DNA from 3 places in the Mobilicoccus sp. genome. Region 1 is predicted to be linked to each of the others. Evidence: predicted binding sites of a transcription regulator. Region 1 holds the regulator's gene; each other region holds the start of a gene.
The links. The regulator HrcA, encoded in region 1, represses chaperone genes, less so after heat shock. The targets are predictions, from matches to a motif close to TTNGCACTCGNNNNNNNCGAGTGCNAA.
Positions count from the first base shown of each region.

Region 2: the regulator HrcA is predicted to act here: its motif matches at 3,600-3,626, upstream of groES (co-chaperone GroES).
Region 3: the regulator HrcA is predicted to act here: its motif matches at 3,770-3,796, upstream of groL (chaperonin GroEL).

Region 1 covers NZ_DAMBGD010000004.1:85,330-90,849, reverse strand. Annotated here, with positions in the region: gene RT054_RS04915 (MerR family transcriptional regulator) at 1-448, shown strand, start outside; gene RT054_RS04910 (NrtR DNA-binding winged helix domain-containing protein) at 663-1,754, opposite strand; gene RT054_RS04905 (DUF3097 domain-containing protein) at 1,756-2,661, opposite strand; gene hrcA (heat-inducible transcriptional repressor HrcA) at 2,801-3,835, shown strand; gene dnaJ (molecular chaperone DnaJ) at 3,974-5,098, shown strand; gene RT054_RS04890 (16S rRNA (uracil(1498)-N(3))-methyltransferase) at 5,111-5,520, shown strand, end outside.
Region 2 covers NZ_DAMBGD010000002.1:197,945-203,464, reverse strand. Annotated here, with positions in the region: gene RT054_RS02665 (dihydroorotate dehydrogenase-like protein) at 1-1,043, shown strand, start outside; gene groL (chaperonin GroEL) at 1,238-2,845, opposite strand; gene groES (co-chaperone GroES) at 3,105-3,401, opposite strand; gene RT054_RS02650 (SDR family oxidoreductase) at 3,951-4,817, opposite strand; gene RT054_RS02645 (THUMP-like domain-containing protein) at 5,012-5,520, shown strand, end outside.
Region 3 covers NZ_DAMBGD010000019.1:22,240-27,759, forward strand. Annotated here, with positions in the region: gene RT054_RS13720 (GNAT family N-acetyltransferase) at 1-272, opposite strand, end outside; gene RT054_RS13725 (NAD-dependent protein deacylase) at 640-1,383, shown strand; gene RT054_RS13730 (YetF domain-containing protein) at 1,433-2,029, shown strand; gene RT054_RS13735 (alpha/beta fold hydrolase) at 2,256-3,098, shown strand; gene RT054_RS13740 (DUF3263 domain-containing protein) at 3,255-3,563, shown strand; gene groL (chaperonin GroEL) at 4,001-5,520, shown strand, end outside.

The DNA.
Region 1 (5,520 bases):
CCTCGTCCTCAAGACCCTGCCCGCCCAGCGCGTGGCCGGGATCCGCGCCACGATGACGCACGAGGAGTTCGTGCCTCGCATCGGTGAGATGTTCGGCCGCGTGGCCGACCTGCTCGCCCCCACCGGCATCTCGCTCGAGACGTCCGTCGCCACCTACGACGAGGGGGAGGCCGGGGTCGACGTCTTCACCGGTCATCCGGTCCCCGACTCCGTCGCCGGTGCTCTGCCCGACGGGCTCGTCCTCGTCGACCTCCCCGGCGGACGTGCCGCCTGCGGGGTGCATCTCGGTGAGATGGCGAGCATCGGCGAATCCTGGCAGGAGCTCTACCGCGCGACCCTCGACGGCGGCCACACCCCCGCCGGCCCCTGCCGCGAGGTGTATCTCCGCAGCCACCCCCACCCCCAGTCCGACTGGGTGACCGAGCTGCAACAACCCGTCGCCGACTGACTGCGGGCCGCGTGCTCGCAGGGTCGCAGCCAAGGATGCGGCCAGGTGGTCGCCGGGGCAGCCGTCCGACGGCATCCCTGCCTGCAGTGCTGCTCCATGGGGCGCGGCACCCGACCCACTCCGCCCATCTCGGACCGGAGGGCGGCGCTGACACCGGAGGCTGTTCCCTCCGGTGTGAGAGCCGGCCTCCGGTTCGAGGTGCCAGGTCGTCGCCCTAGTACCCGCGTGAGAGGGGGAGTTTCGTGCCCGCCGCGTAGCGCTCGAACTCCACCTCACGGCGGAAGCGGTACAGCTTGGCGGGGCGGCCGCCGGTCGCCGAGACCCGTCCTCCGGCCTCCTCGACGAGGTGCTGCTGCTGCACGAGGCGGCGGAAGTTCTGGGTGTGGAGGGTCGTCCCCGCGATGTCCTCGACGCACGCCTGCAACTGCCCCAGGGTGAACTCCGGTGGCACGAGCTCGAAGACGACGGGCCGGTACTGGATCTTCGCCCGCAGCCGGTCGACCCCGGTGGCGAGGATCCGCCGGTGGTCGTGGAGCATGCGCGAACCCGTGAGCGCGACGACCTCGGCATCCGTGTTCGGCCCGGGGCCCGCGCGGCCACGCGCCGCGGCCGCCGTCTCCGCCGTGAGTCGCGCCTCGTGCAACAGCTGGTAGCGCTGCAGCGAGGCCTCGCTCACCCGGTTGACCCCGAACGCCGCCTCGACCCGCACGCGGCGGTCGAGGCGTACCGCCTCGGTGCCGCCCGTCTCCGCCCAGGCGAGCAGCCGCTCACGCAGGCTCTCGGAGAGGGCCCGGGAGGCGGGGTCGCGGCGGTCCTCCCACGGCAGGAACTCCGCCCACGGTCGCCACGCGAACGTGGCCCCGGTGCCTCGCTCGCGAGGGCCCCCGGGATCCGTGCCGCCGGGGGTCGTGCCGCCGGGGGTCGTGCCGGCGCCACCGCCGGTGCCGTCGGCGTCGCCGTCGACATCGGGACCGACATCGTCCCCGGTGTCCTGCCCTCCCTCGATCCGCGTCAACCCGAGATAGCTCACCGACAGCAACCGGTGATGAGGGCCGACCCGCTCCCGGTCGGCGAACGTGTAGAGCTGCTCGACGTAACCGAGCTCGACGCCCGTCTGCTCCTCGACCCAGGTGCGCAGGCTCGTCTGCAGGCTGCGGTGCTCGGCCCGCAGGGGACCGGAGGGCAGACGCGGGACGCCCGTCGGCGCGCCGACGGTGAGCACCTGGGGGCCTACGGGCGTCACCGCGACGACGACGGCGACGAGCTCGCTCGCGACGAGGTCGGCTCGTCCCGGGGAGAGGGCCATGTCAGCCGCCCTGCTCGCCGAGCGGCCCGCCGGAGGCGCCCACGGTGACGAAGTCGATGAGTTCCTCGACGCGGCCGAGCAGCTCGGGCTCGAGGTCCGCGTAACTGCGCACGGTCGACAGGATGCGCTTCCATCCCCGTGCGACGTCGGCCTGGGTGTCGTGCGGCCAGCCGAGCTCGGCGAGGATCCCGTGCTTCCACGACGTCCCCCGGGGGATCACCGGCCACGCCTCCCATCCGAGACGCTCCGGCCGCACCGACTGCCACACGTCGACGTACGGGTGGCCGACGATGCACACGTGCGCGGCGTACGGCCGCACCCGGCGGGCCTCCTCGACGACCCGGTACTCCTTCGTCCCGGGGACGAGGTGATCCACGAGGACACCCATGCGCCGATCGGCGGTCGGGGCGAAGTCGCGGATGAGCGCCGCGAGATCGTCGACGCCGTCGAGCATCTCGACGACGACCCCCTCGACCCGCAGGTCGTCGCCCCACACCTTCTCGACGAGTTCGGCGTCGTGCCGTCCCTCGACGAACAGCCGCGAGCGGCGGGCGACCCGCGCCGGGGTGCGTGGGGCCGCGATCGACCCGCTCGCCGTCCGTCCGGACGCGGCCTTCGCCGCGGCGAGGTCGGCCTTCGCCCGAGCGGTCGGCGCGGTGAGGACGGCGGGGCGGCCCTCGACGAGGAACCCCGGCCCGAGGGGAAAGCCCCGGACGCGGCCGCGACGGTCCTCGAGGTGGACGACCTGCATGCCGCCCGCCTTCTCGACCGCGACGACGGCACCGCACCACCCGGTCTGCACGTCCTCGACGACGAGGCCGGTCTCCGCCTCGATCGGCGTCGCGCGACCCCCGCGGGGCGCCTTCCAGTCACCGGCGAGCACGTCACGGCCGTATCGATCGCTCATCGGAGCATCGTAGACTTGGCAGTCGGCGCGTCCGAGTGCCAACGCGCCGCGCCCCGGGGTCTCCGGCCGCCCGCGCGCCGCGGGACGGGCCACCGCAGGAGACGGCCGGACCTCCGACGCCGGATGAGAGGAACGCACGATGAGCGATGAACGCCGTCTCGCGGTGCTGCGCGCCATCGTCCAGGACTACGTGAGCACCTCCGAGCCCGTCGCCTCCAAGGCGCTCCTCGAACGTCACCAGCTCGGGGTGTCGGCGGCGACGATCCGCAACGACATGGCCGCCCTCGAGGACGCCGGTCTCATCGCCGCACCGCACACGAGCGCGGGCCGGATCCCCACCGACGCCGGGTACCGCGTCTTCGTCGACCAGCTCAGCGAGATCCGCCCCCTGACCAGCGCCCAGCGGGCGGCCATCGCCCGGTTCCTCGAGGGCGCGGTCGACCTCGACGACGTCGTCGACCTCACGGTGCGCCTCCTCGCCTCGCTCACACGCCAGGTCGCGATGGTGCAGTACCCGTCGCTCACGAGGTCCCGGGTCCAGCACGTCGAACTCGTGCCCATCGGCCCGGGCCGCGTCATGGTCGTCCTCATCCTCACCACCGGCCGGGTCGAGCAGCGCATCGTGCCCGTCGATCGGGACCTCACGACCGTCGAGGGCGAGACCCTGCTCGGCACCATCCGCAACCGCCTCAACGCCGAGGCCCGCGACATGCCGCTCGTCGACGTCGCCGCGCGGTTCTCCGAACTGCCCGAGGACATCGCCCCGGAGGACCGCGAGCTCGTCCGCGCGATCGTCGACGCCCTCGACGGCGCTCTCGTCGAAGAGCGCGAGGAGCGCGTCGTGCTCGCCGGCACCTCGAACCTCGCCCGGGTCGGGGCGGACTTCCCCCTGACGATCGGCCCGGTCCTCTCCGCGTTGGAGGAACACGTCGTCCTCCTGCGCCTGTTCGACTCCCTGGCCAGCGAATCCGACCGCACCGACATCGCCGTGACGATCGGCCACGAGAACCGTCACGCCGGGCTCGCCGAGACCTCCGTCGTCTCGGCCGGGTACGGTGCCGGGGACGACGTCGTCGGTGGACTCGGCGTCCTCGGACCCACCCGCATGGACTATCCGCAGACGATGGCGGCCGTCCGTGCGGTCGCCCGTTACGTCTCCGGAATGCTCGGGTGAGCCGCCCGTGTTCTCCCGTGGCCCCACCCGCGTCGGCCGGGCGCCGACGATCTCGGCCGCCTGCACCGTGACGCCCCACCCGACCGACCTGCCCGCCTGCCACGCGACCGCGTGGTGGATCCCGTCGAAGGACCTGCCGTGAACGACTACTACGCCGACCTCGGAGTGAGCCGCGAGGCCTCCTCCGAGGAGATCAAGAGGGCCTACCGCCGCAAGGCGCGGACCCTGCACCCCGACGTCAACCCCGGACCCGAGGCCGAGCAGGAGTTCAAGAGGGTCAGCCAGGCCTACGACGTCCTCGGCGACCCCACGAAGAAGCAGCAGTACGACATGGGCGCCGACCCCTACGGCGGCATGACCGGCAGCTACGGCCAGGGTTTCTCGTTCAGCGACATCATGGACGCGTTCTTCGGCGGCGCCGCCGCGTCCTCCCGGGGTCCCCGCTCGCGCGTGCAGCGCGGCCAGGACGCCCTCATCCGGGTCGACATCGACCTGCCCACGGCCGTGTTCGGCGCCGACAAGGAGGTCGTCGTCGACACCGCCGTCCTCTGCGAGACGTGCCACGGCGACGGCAAGCAGCCCGGTACCGGGACACGCACCTGTGAGATCTGTGGTGGTCGCGGCGAGGTGCAGCAGGTGCAGCGCAGCTTCCTCGGCCAGGTGATGACGTCGCGTCCCTGCACCGCGTGCCACGGGTTCGGCGAGATCATCACCGACCCGTGCTTCGACTGCTCCGGCAACGGCCGCGTGCGGACCCGCCGCACCCTCACCCTCGCGGTGCCCGCGGGCGTCGACACCGGCACCCGCATCCAGCTCGCCGGCGAGGGCGAGGTCGGCCCCGGCGGCGGCACCCCCGGTGACCTCTACGTCGAGGTCCAGGTCCTTCCGCACGAGAAGTTCCAGCGCCGCGGCGACGACCTGCACTGCGTCGTCGAGGTGCCGATGACGGCCGCCGCGCTCGGCACCGTCCTCGAGTTCGACACCCTCGACGGACCGACGCAGTTCACGGTCAAGTCCGGTGCGCAGTCCGGCGAGGTCACGACGATCCGGGACCACGGCGTCACGCACCTGCGCGGCTCCGGGCGCGGGGACCTCCTCGTCACGCTGCGCGTCCTCACGCCGACGAAGCTCGACGGCGAGCAGGAGGAGCTCATGCGACGACTCGCCGAGATCCGCGGGGAGCAGAACCCCTCGGCTCGGGTGAGCCACGTCGAGTCCGGCGGGTTCTTCGGCAAGCTGCGCGACGCCTTCCTCGGCAAGTGATCGGCCGACCCCGTGACCGCGGCGCTCTACCGCCTGCCCGACGGCGTCCTGCGCGACGCCGGTGAGGGCACCGTCGTCGTCCTCGACGGCGACGAGGGGCACCACGCCGTCACCGTCAAGCGGTCCGGCGTGGGGGAGGAGATCCTCCTCGCCGACGGGACGGGGTCGATCGGTCGCGGCGTGATCGTCGCGGTCGGGCCGGGCACCGCCGAGGTGCGGCTCACCGCCGTCGAGCAGTCGGCGCCCACCGGCCCGCGGTTCGTCCTCGTCCAGGCCCTCGCGAAGGGCGGCCGCGACGAGCAGGCCGTCGAGGCCGCGACGGAACTCGGCGTCGACGGGGTCATCGCCTGGCAGGCGCGCCGCTGCATCGTCCGCTGGAAGGCCGAGCGGGCTGCGAGGTCACTGGAGAAGTGGCGGGCGCT
Region 2 (5,520 bases), on a different contig from region 1:
AACTCGCCGACGGGGGCGTCGGCGCGGTCGTCCTCTACTCACTGTTCGAGGAGCAGATCCGCCACGAGGCCGCCCGCGACGTCATGCTCGAGGAGCTGCACGAGGAGAGCTTCGCCGAGTCGCTCACCTACTTCCCCACGCCTCCGGGCGGGCGGGACGTGCTCTCGCGCAGCTACTACTCGCTCGTCGAACGCGCCGCCGCCGCGGTGGACGTGCCCGTCATCGCAAGCCTCAACGGGTCGAGCATCGGCACGTGGACAGAGGCCGCGCGGGCCATGCAGGACGCGGGCGCCGCTGCGATCGAGCTCAACATCTACCTCGTGCCCGGCGACACGAACGCCGGCCGCGACGTCGAGGACGCCCACGTCGCGATCCTCACCTCGGTCAAGGAGGCCGTCACCGTCCCGGTCGCGGTCAAACTGAGCCCGTTCGTCTCCTCACTCGGGGAACTCGCGCTGCGCCTCGCGGAGGAGGGCGCGGACGGGCTCGTCATGTTCAACCGGTTCGTCCAGCCGGACGTCGACATCGAAGGTCTCGAGGTCGTCTCGGGTCTCGAACTCAGCACCCCCTTCGAGGCCCGGTTGCCGCGGACGTGGATCGCGGCGCTGCGTCGCCGCATGTCCATCTCCCTCGCCGGGACGACCGGCGTCGACACCGCCGACGACGTCGTCAAGTACCTCCTCGCCGGGGCGGACGTCGCGATGACGACGTCGTCGCTGGTGCGTCGTGGACCGGGGTACGCCCACCAGCTCGTCGACGGGCTCGCGTCGTGGATGAGCCGCAAGGGATTCTCCTCCGTCACGGACGTCCGGGGGCTGCTCGCCGTGCCGACCGACGTCGAGACCACCGCCTACGCCCGCGCCGGTTACGTCTCCGCCCTCGAGAAGGCCAAACGCACCTACGGTCCCCTCGTCGAGGACTCCGAGGGCGGGACTCCGCCCTTCGGTGCGGCCACGACCGTCGGTGGGCCCGCGCCGACCGACCCCCAGGCCGACCCCGGGCAACGCGCCACCCAGGTGCCGCCTCCGCACGTCGATCTCTGACCGTACGCGCCGCGCGCGGCGACCGGCGCTGCCCTGTACCCGGGCGGCCCCGCCCTGCTGCGGCGCTGCGGTGTTCCGGAGGTGCACGACACGGGGTGGCGGCGTGTGCCCCTCACGCACGACGCCACCACGCATGACAGGACGGGCCCCGCCGAAGCGGGGCCCGTCCTGTCATGCGGTGTCGCAGAAGTGACTCAGTGCCCGTGGCCGTGGCCGGCCGCCGGGTCCTCTTCGACCTTCTTCTCGACGACGAGGGTGTCGGTCGTGAGGACCATCGCCGCGATCGAGGCCGCGTTCCGCAGCGCGGAACGGGTCACCTTGACGGGGTCGATGATGCCCTTGCCGACGAGGTCGCCGTACTCGCCCGTCGCGGCGTCGAGGCCCGTGCCGGGGCCGGCCTCGGCGACCTTGGCGACGGCGACGTAGCCCTGCAGGCCCGCGTTCTCGGCGATCCAGCGCAGCGGCTCCGCCGCGGCCTTGCGCACGATCTGCGCACCGGTGGCCTCGTCACCGTCCAGCGAGAGGGAGTCGACCGCGGTGGAGGCGTGGACGAGAGCGGAGCCGCCACCGGCGACGATGCCCTCCTCGATGGCCGCGCGGGTCGCGGAGATCGCGTCCTCGATGCGGTGCTTCTTCTCCTTGAGCTCGACCTCGGTGTGCGCGCCGACCTTGATGACGCAGACACCACCGGCGAGCTTGGCGAGGCGCTCCTGGAGCTTCTCGCGGTCCCAGTCGGAGTCGGTGCGCTCGATCTCGGCCTTGATCTGGGCGACCCGGCCGTCGACCTCGTCGGCCGCACCCGCACCGTCGACGAGCGTCGTGTTCTCCTTGGTGACGACGACGCGGCGGGCCTGGCCGAGCATGTCGAGGTCGACGTTCTCGAGCTTGAGGCCGACCTCCTCGGAGACGACCGTCGCGCCCGTGAGGATCGCGATGTCCTGCAGCATCGCCTTGCGTCGGTCACCGAAGCCGGGCGCCTTGACGGCGACGACCTTGAGGATCTCCCGCATCCGGTTGACGACGAGGGTCGAGAGGGCCTCCCCGTCGACATCCTCGGCGATGATGAGCAACGGCTTCTTGGCCTGCGCGATCTTCTCGAGAACGGGCAGGACGTCGGCGACCGCGCTGATCTTGCCGGAGTTGACGAGCACGTAGGCGTCCTCGAGGACGGCCTCCATGCGCTCGGGGTCGGTGACGAAGTACGGCGAGAGGTAGCCCTTGTCGAACTGCATGCCCTCGGTGAACTCGAGGTCGGTGGAGGCGGTGTTGCTCTCCTCGACGGTGATGACCCCGTCCTTGCCGACCTTGTCGAACGCCTCGGCGATGAGCTCGCCGATCTCGCGGTCCTGCGCCGACAGCGACGCGACCTGGGCGATCTCGTCCTTGCCCTCGACCTCACGGGCGCCCTCGAGCAGCGTGGCGTCGAGCGCCTCGACGGCCTTCTCCATGCCGCGCTTGAGGCCCGCCGGCGCCGCACCCGCGGCGACGTTGCGCAGACCCTCCTTGACCATCGCCTGCGCGAGGACCGTCGCGGTCGTCGTGCCGTCACCGGCGATGTCGTTGGTCTTGGTGGCGACCTCCTTGGCGAGCTGCGCGCCGAGGTTCTCGTAAGCGTCCTCCAGCTCGACCTCGCGAGCGATGGTGACACCGTCGTTGGTGATCGTGGGGGCGCCCCACGACTTGTCGATGACGACGTTGCGGCCGCGCGGACCGAGCGTCACCTTGACCGTGTTCGCGAGCGCATCGACGCCGCGCTCCAGCGCCTTGCGTGCGGAGTCGTTGAACTCCAGCTCCTTGGCCATTCGTACTCCTGTATGTCAGGTCGGACGACGACGCCCCGGCCTGCGCCTTGCTCAGGCGGCCGGGGCGCGTCGCATATCGATGACGAGCTTCCTCGGGCTCGACCTACGGCAGGATGCTCACTGCGTTCCGCTCCTGCCTCCGGTCTCACCCCACGTCAGCTCGTGCGGATGGACGAGCTTCCTCGGGCTCGACCTACGGCAGGATGCTCACTGCGTTCCGCTCCTGCCTCCGGTCTCACCCCACGTCAGCTCGTCGAAGTCACTTGGTGACGACGGCCAGCACGTCACGAGCGGAGAGGATGAGGTACTCCTCGCCGGCGTACTTGACCTCGGTGCCGCCGTACTTGCTGTAGATGACCTTGTCGCCCACGGCGACGTCGAGCGGGATGCGGTTGCCGTTGTCGTCGACACGACCCGGACCGATGGCCAGGACCTCGCCCTCCTGGGGCTTCTCCTTGGCGGTGTCCGGGATGACGAGACCGGAGGCCGTGGTCTGCTCGGCCTCGCTGGACTTGACGACGATCCGGTCCTCGAGCGGCTTGATGTTCACCGACACGGTTCGACCTTTCGCTAAGGCGCCCGTGGGCGCGTGACGTTCGGTGCAGACGCCCGGTCGACGGGCCGCCGTCGCGGGGGTCGGCCCGGTGTTCCGAGGCGTCTGGCGTTCTGTGATCTCCCGGGCGGCCTCGTGCCTCGCGGAGTCCGCGATTGGCACTTGAGACCGCCGAGTGCCAATCCGAATCTAGGCCCGCGATTAGCACTCGGTCAACTCGACTGCCAACGCGGCGCAAGGGCGGCGTCGGCGCGCCGCGGTCCGCGTCCGGACGGGCCTGGGCTCACCGCGGGCGCAGCCACACCGACAGGGCACGGAAGGCGAATCCGTCCTGGTCGAATCCGGGCTGCTCCCAGTCGACCTCGACGGTCTCCCCGTCGATGAGGGGACCGGTAGCCGTCGGCCTGGATGACGGTGAAGTGCACCCAGCACCCGCCGGGGGTGTCGGCGCAGTCGACGACTCCCCACCCCTCCTCGTCGAGCCAGAACCGCACGACCGCCTCGGAGCGCCCCGCCCCGCGCTGCGCCGGGGCCGTCCGGTCCGCAGCGTCCTCAGGCACGGGACTCCTCCCGGAGGCGACGCCCCAGTGCCGCGAGCGCCGGGCGCATCGCCGTCCGCGGGGTGAACGAGGAGGCCATCATCATCGTGCGCAGGATCGCTCCGGGGTAGACCGTGGCCTGGCCGGTGACGAGCCCGTCCCAGGCCTCGCGGGCACATTGTTCGGCGCTGATGCGCGCCAGGCCGATGGCGTCGGTCAGCGGCCCCATGCCCGAGACGGCGTCGAACTCGGTCGCGACCGGGCCCGGCTGGAGCTGGGTGAGCGTGACCCCGGTCCCGGCCAGCTCGCCGCGCAGGCTCTCGGACAGGCCGTCGACGTAGTGCTTCGTCGCCGCGTACACCGCGGCGCCCGGGCTGGGGTGACGGCCGGCGCCGGACCCGACCATGAGGATCGCGCCGTGACCACGTTCGATCATCGCGGGGGTGAAGGCGCGGGCGAGGAGGGTGGGGGCGGTGACGTTGACGGCGACCATCCGGGTGATCACGTCGGGGTCCTCATCCTCGAACAGGACGTAGTCACCGAAACCGGCGTTGTTGACGAGGACGTCGACCGTGAGACCCGCCGCGGCAACGTCGTCGACGAGACCCTGCACGCCCTCGGGACTCGACAGGTCGGCGGGGAGGACCTCGACACGCAGGGGGTCACGCCCGGGGCGGGTGACGGTGAGCAGCCGCGCGGCCAGCTCCTCGAGGCGCTCGCGGCGGCGCGCGGAGAGGACGATCGTGCCGGCGACGGCAGCGGCCTCCCGAGCGAGGGCTTCGCCGATGCCGGACGACGCGCCCGTGACGAGCACGGTCGTCCCGGCCAGTCGCTCGGCGGCCTCGGTCGTGTCGGTGGCGAGGAACGGGATCTTCGGCATGACTCTCCTCAACGGGTACGGGACCTCAGTCTCGCCCCATCCCCGCCGTCCCTCACCTCGGACCGCACGGTGGGTCCGAGACCGACCCTATGGCGTCCCGTTCGAGACCCACCCTCCGGCATGAGCGCGTGTGTCACGGCGGCTCGGGGCGGGGGCGGGTGGCGCCGCCCTCCGGGCGGGTAGCGTCGTCGCTCATGGACGTCGACACCGCCAGGCTGCTGCTCGACCGGGGTCTGGAGATTCTCGACGACCTGCCCGAGTACGAGGAGGCGCAGGCTCTCGTGGTCGGGACCCGACTGCGGCGGGAGGGACTGGACCCGGACCTCGTCGCCGCCGTCCTCACCCAGGCCGAGCTGCGGGCGCGCGGACGGGTCAAGTTCGGCGCCGACGCCGACCGCATGCTCTTCACCAGGGACGGTCTCGAGCAGGCGACGAGACGCGACGTCGCCGATCACCACGCGGCGCGGTTCGCGGCGGCCGGTCTCACCGTCGTCCACGACCTCGGATGTGGCCTCGGCGCCGACGCCCTCGGCCTGGTCCGCGCCGGGATCACCGCGCGGGGCGTGGACGTGGACGAGGCGACGGCCCTCCTCGCGGCCCACAACCTCGCGACACTCGACGCCGGCACGGGGTCGAGCGCAGAACGGGGCCGGGCGGAGGATGCCGACCCCGTGTCGACCGAGGGGGTCTGGTTCGACCCCGC
Region 3 (5,520 bases), on a different contig from region 1:
CCGCGGGCGCGCGGCGCGACCCACATCGAGAGCATCTCGGGGACGCCCTCCTTGGCCTCGGGGTTGATCCGGACCATGCCGACCGGGTCCTCGTCGAGGAAGGCGAACCACGAGGTCGCGGTACACCAGTCGCGCCACAGCTGTTCGGGGTACTCCGCGCTCTGCGCGTACGACCCGCAGTAGGCGTGCGGCGAGTCCTGCAGGGCGGCCAGGCGCACGGCCCGGTAGGTCCGCCACTCGTGCGGCTCCAGCGACCTGACGACGACACCCATAGCGCGACGGTACCGACCGCCGAGCGACCTCGCGTGTCGACGAGGCGGGATCGACGCCGGGTCGACCGGCGCCGGCGGTCGTGCCCTCGTGAGGACACGGGCGAGGTCGCGGGCGAGGGCGAGCGGCGAGAGGGAACGAGGATGGAGGCGGGAACGCAGGTGAGGATGCGGCGAGGAGGTCGTGATGGCGACCTTTCGGCGGCATCCTCACCTGCGATGCTCACCTCGGGCGGAGAGTTGTGCCCGGAGTCGCGAGGCGGTCTGCGCGGGCCCGGAGGGTCGGACGGTGGGCGCGTGGCGAGGGTCCCGACTGCCGCGAACGGGGCCCGGTGCGAGTGGGCGGTGATCGTGGGCGGATCATGTCGCCGTGATCTCACGCGAGAACGTCAATGCGCTCGACCGACTCCTGCGAGAGTCCGGCAGCACCGTGTTCTTCGGCGGCGCCGGAACCTCCACACGCTCGGGCATCCCCGACTTCCGCTCCCTCGACGGCGGGTTCGAGGTCCTCGGCCGTCCGGCGGTCGCCGACTTCTCCTCCCTTCTCAGCCTCACGTGCCTGCGTGAGGATCCCGAGGCGTTCTGGGACTTCTTCCGCACCTACCTCGCCTACCCCGACGCCCGGCCCAACCGCACCCACCGGGCGCTCGCCGAACTCGAACGGCAGGGCCTTCTCTCCTGCGTCGTCACCCTCAACATGGACGGGCTGCACCAGGCCGCGGGGTCGACGAACGTCGTGGAGGTGCACGGCTCGGTGCATCGGCACCACTGTGTGCGCTGCGGGCGCACGTACGGCCTCGACCTCGTGTTCGCCGAGGCCGTACCCCACTGCCCGGTGTGTGGCGGAGCCGTCCGCCCCGACGGTGCGTTGTTCGAGGAGCCTCTCGACGAGGCGGACGTCGTCGCCGCGGTCGGCGCCATCTCGACCGCGGACGTGCTCGTGGTCGGCGGCACGACCCTCGGGGTGTACCCGGCCTCCGGCATGGTGTCGGCCTTCCGCGGCAGCGATCTCGTCATCGTCAATCTCGAGCCGACGGCGATGGACTCCCGTGCCAGCCTCGTCGTCCGCGGTGAACTGGGCGCGGTGCTGGGCGAGGTCGCCGGGGTGGAGTGAGGCGAGGGACCGCCGTGCAGAGGGCCGCGGGCGCGGGCACGATGACGGCATGTGGTTCGACTCCCTCTCCGACCTCGTCCGTGTCGTCGCCGTCGGCGGGTGCGCCTACGTCGTGCTCGTCGCCGGGGCGCGGGTCGCGGGCAAGCGCACCCTCGCCAAGCTCAATGCGTTCGACTTCGTCGTCACCGTCGCGTTGGGCTCGGTGCTGGCGACGGTGCTGTTGAGTTCCGACGTCTCGTTCGTCGAGGGAGTCACGGCGATGGCGTTGCTGTTCGTCGTGCAGTGGCTCGTGTCCCAGGTGTCGGTCCGGCTGCCGACGGTGCGGCCGTTCCTCGTCTCCCGCCCGACCGCCCTTGCCCTCGACGGCGTACTGCTCCGTGACGTCATGGTCGCCGAGCGCATCACCGAGGAGGAGATCGACCAGGCCCTCCGACGCACCGGCCGGGGGAGCCTCGAGGGAGTCGTCGCGGTCGTCCTCGAGAGCGACGGACAGCTTTCCGTCATCGGCGAGGGCGACCTCGGCTCGGGCTCCGCGCTCACCTCCGTCGACGGGTGGCCGACCTCGCGCAGCGGTTCGGGGTCCGGGGGAGCCTGCGGTCGTGAGGCCGCGGAGGCAGGACGACGACGCAGGCAGGGACGCAGGTGAGGATGCGGAGAGGAGGTCGTGATGGCGGCCTTCTGGCCACATCCTCACCTGCGACGTCGCGGCGGCGCCGTGGAGTCGCGCAGTGGTGCGGCCCGTCGCTGTCGACCACGACGACCGGTGGGCTCGGATGCGCCCTGGGACCCGCAGAGAGGAACACCGCTCACCGACGCGACGGGGTGCGTGACACCGTGACGCCCACATCGTCCGTCCGTCGAAGGAGTCGGCCATGACACCGAAGCCCAACCCCGAGGTCGGGGCGTTCATCGCGACCGGGGCGGTCGAGACCAATCACCATGACCTCGGCACCGGCGACGATGGCGTGCCCCTTCTCTTGCTTCACGGCTCCGGGCCCGGTGTGAGCGCGTGGGCGAACTGGCGGCTCGTGATCGAGCGACTCGCGCCGCAGCGACGGATCCTCGCGCCCGACCTCGCCGGGTTCGGGTTCACACGGGTGCCGGAGGTGTTCACGTACTCGCGACAGGCCTGGCTCGAGCAGATCGTCGCCTATCTCGACGCCCTCGACGTCCCCCAAGTCGACGTCGTGGGCAACAGCTTCGGCGGGTCGATGGCGCTCGCTCTCGCCATCTCGCATCCGCAGCGGGTGCGGCGGCTCGTGCTCATGGGCAGCGTCGGGGTGCCGTTCGACCTCACCGACGGACTCGACGCCGTCTGGGGATACGAGCCGTCGGAGCAGGCGATGGGCACCCTCATGCGCGAGACGTTCGCGTACGACGCCTCGCTCGTCACCGATGAGCTCGTACGGATGCGGTACGAGGCGAGCATCCGCCCCGGCGCGCAGGAGGCGTTCTCGGCGATGTTCCCGGCGCCGCGGCAGCGATGGGTGGACGCGATGGCGCACCCGGAGGCGGACATCCGCGCGATCGGGCACCGCACCCTGCTCGTGCACGGCCGCGACGACCGCGTCATCCCCCTCAGCACGTCGCTGACGCTCCTGAACTGGATCGACGAGGCCCGCCTGCACGTGTTCGGCCGTTGCGGGCACTGGACCCAGATCGAGTACACCGCCCCGTTCTGCGCCCTGATCGAGGGGTTTCTCGATGAGAGCTGACGGCTGCGCGCCGCCGCATGACGAACGGCGCCCCGGACGGCGACGCACGCGGCCCCCGGTGAATGACATCGGTGTCGTTTGCTGGCACGATGGCGGAGGTGCCCCGCGAGGGGCCGGACCACGGGGGCGGGGGTCCTCGGACCCGAAGGAGGAGACATGGCGCAGAGCGCGAACGCAGCGGATCGGCTGCCTGCCGGCGAGGAACGCGCCGCCGGAGAACTCGACGAACTCGAGACGGCCATCCTCGCCTTCGAACGGCAGTGGTGGAAGTACCCCGGCGCCAAGGAACAGAGCATCAAGGAACTGTTCGACATGACGTCGACGCGCTACTACCAGGTGCTCAACGCCCTCATCGACGACCCCGCCGCCCTCGCCCACGACCCCATGCTCGTCAAGCGCCTCCGCCGCATGCGCAGTTCGCGACAGAAGGCCCGCTCCGCCCGGCGCCTGGGCATGGACGCCTGACCTCACGGCCGACGCCTCGGCAGACCGATCTCCCGCGTTCCGGCGTCACCTCCGCCCGCCGTCGTCGCCCGGTGCGATGACGGCGCATCGGCGTCGGTGCGGCCTGACGAACCGCCGCGACGTGCCCGGCCGCGACCACTCGGCGCGAGGGCCGTCATCGCCACGGATCCGCTCGTTCGCCCGGTGTCCCCAAGCGTCCCCGACCGTTTGCACTCACCCCACCCGAGTGCTAATCATGGAGTTAGCACTCCTGCCCCGTGAGTGACAGAATCGGCCCGTCCGAGGCCTGTTGCACGCGGGTCGGGACGCAACCGACCGACCGGATCCGATGAGGGTCGCACGCGCAGGCGCGATACGGCGCACCTGCCGGGTGGCTCGTCCGTCGCGGGCATCGCCCGGTCTTCGTACACCGCAACGTGTGGGAGGAACCACCGCACATGGCCAAGATCATCGCTTTCGACGAGGAGGCCCGTCGCGGCCTCGAGCGCGGCATGAACACGCTTGCCGACGCCGTCAAGGTCACCCTCGGCCCCAAGGGCCGCAACGTCGTGCTGGAGAAGAAGTGGGGCGCCCCCACGATCACCAACGACGGTGTCTCCATCGCCAAGGAGATCGAGCTCGAGGAGCCGTACGAGAAGATCGGCGCCGAGCTCGTCAAGGAGGTCGCGAAGAAGACCGACGACGTCGCCGGTGACGGCACGACGACGGCCACCGTCCTCGCCCAGGCGCTCGTGCGCGAGGGTCTGCGCAACGTCGCCGCCGGTGCGAACCCGATGGGCCTCAAGCGCGGCATCGAGAAGGCCACCAAGGCCGTCTCCGACGAGCTGCTCGGCATGGCCAAGGACGTCGAGACCAAGGAGCAGATCGCCGCGACCGCGTCGATCTCCGCCGCCGACACCCAGATCGGCGAGATGATCGCCGAGGCCATGGACAAGGTCGGCAAGGAAGGCGTCATCACCGTCGAGGAGTCCAACACCTTCGGGCTGGACCTCGAGCTCACCGAGGGCATGCGCTTCGACAAGGGCTACATCTCGGCGTACTTCGTCACCGACCCCGAGCGCATGGAGGCCGTCCTCGAGGACGCCTACGTGCTCATCGTCAACAGCAAGATCGGGTCCATCAAGGACCTCATCCCGCTGCTCGACAAGACCAAGCAGGCCGGCAAGCCGCTGCTCATCGTGGCCGAGGACGTCGAGGGCGAGGCCCTTGCAACCCTGGTGCTCAACCAGATCCGCCGCATCATCAACGTCGTGGCCGTCAAGGCTCCCGGCTTCGGTGACCGCCGCAAGGCCATGCTCGGCGACATCGCCATCCTCACCGGTGGTCAGGTCATCTCCGAGGAGGTCGGCCTCACGCTCGAGTCCGCCGACATCGACATGCTCGGCACGGCCCGCAAGGTCGTCGTCACCAAGGACGAGACGACGATCGTCGAGGGCGGTGGCGACGCCGACCAGATCCAGGGCCGCGTCAACCAGATCCGCGCCGAGATCGACAAGAGCGACTCCGACTACGACCGCGAGAAGCTCCAGGAGCGTCTCGCCAAGCTCGCCGGTGGCGTCGCCGTCATCAAGGCGGGGGCGGCGACCGAGGTCGAGCTCAAGGAGCGCAAGCACCGCATCGAGGACGCCGTCCGCAACGCGAAGGCCGCCGTCGAGGAGGGTATCGTCGCCGGTGGTGGCGTGGCGCTCATCCAGGCCGGTGCCAAGGCGTTCGAGGGTCTCACCCTCGAGGGCGACGAGGCCACGGGCGCGAACATCGTCAAGGTCGCCATCGAGGCGCCGCTCAAGCAGATCGCCGTCAACGCCGGTCTCGAGGGTGGAGTCGTCGCGGAGAAGGTGCGCGGTCTCGAGCCGGGCCACGGCCTCGACGCCGCCACCGGCGAGTACGTCGACCTCATCAACGCCGGCATCATCGACCCGGCCAAGGTGACGCGTTCCGCGCTGCAGAACGCGGCCTC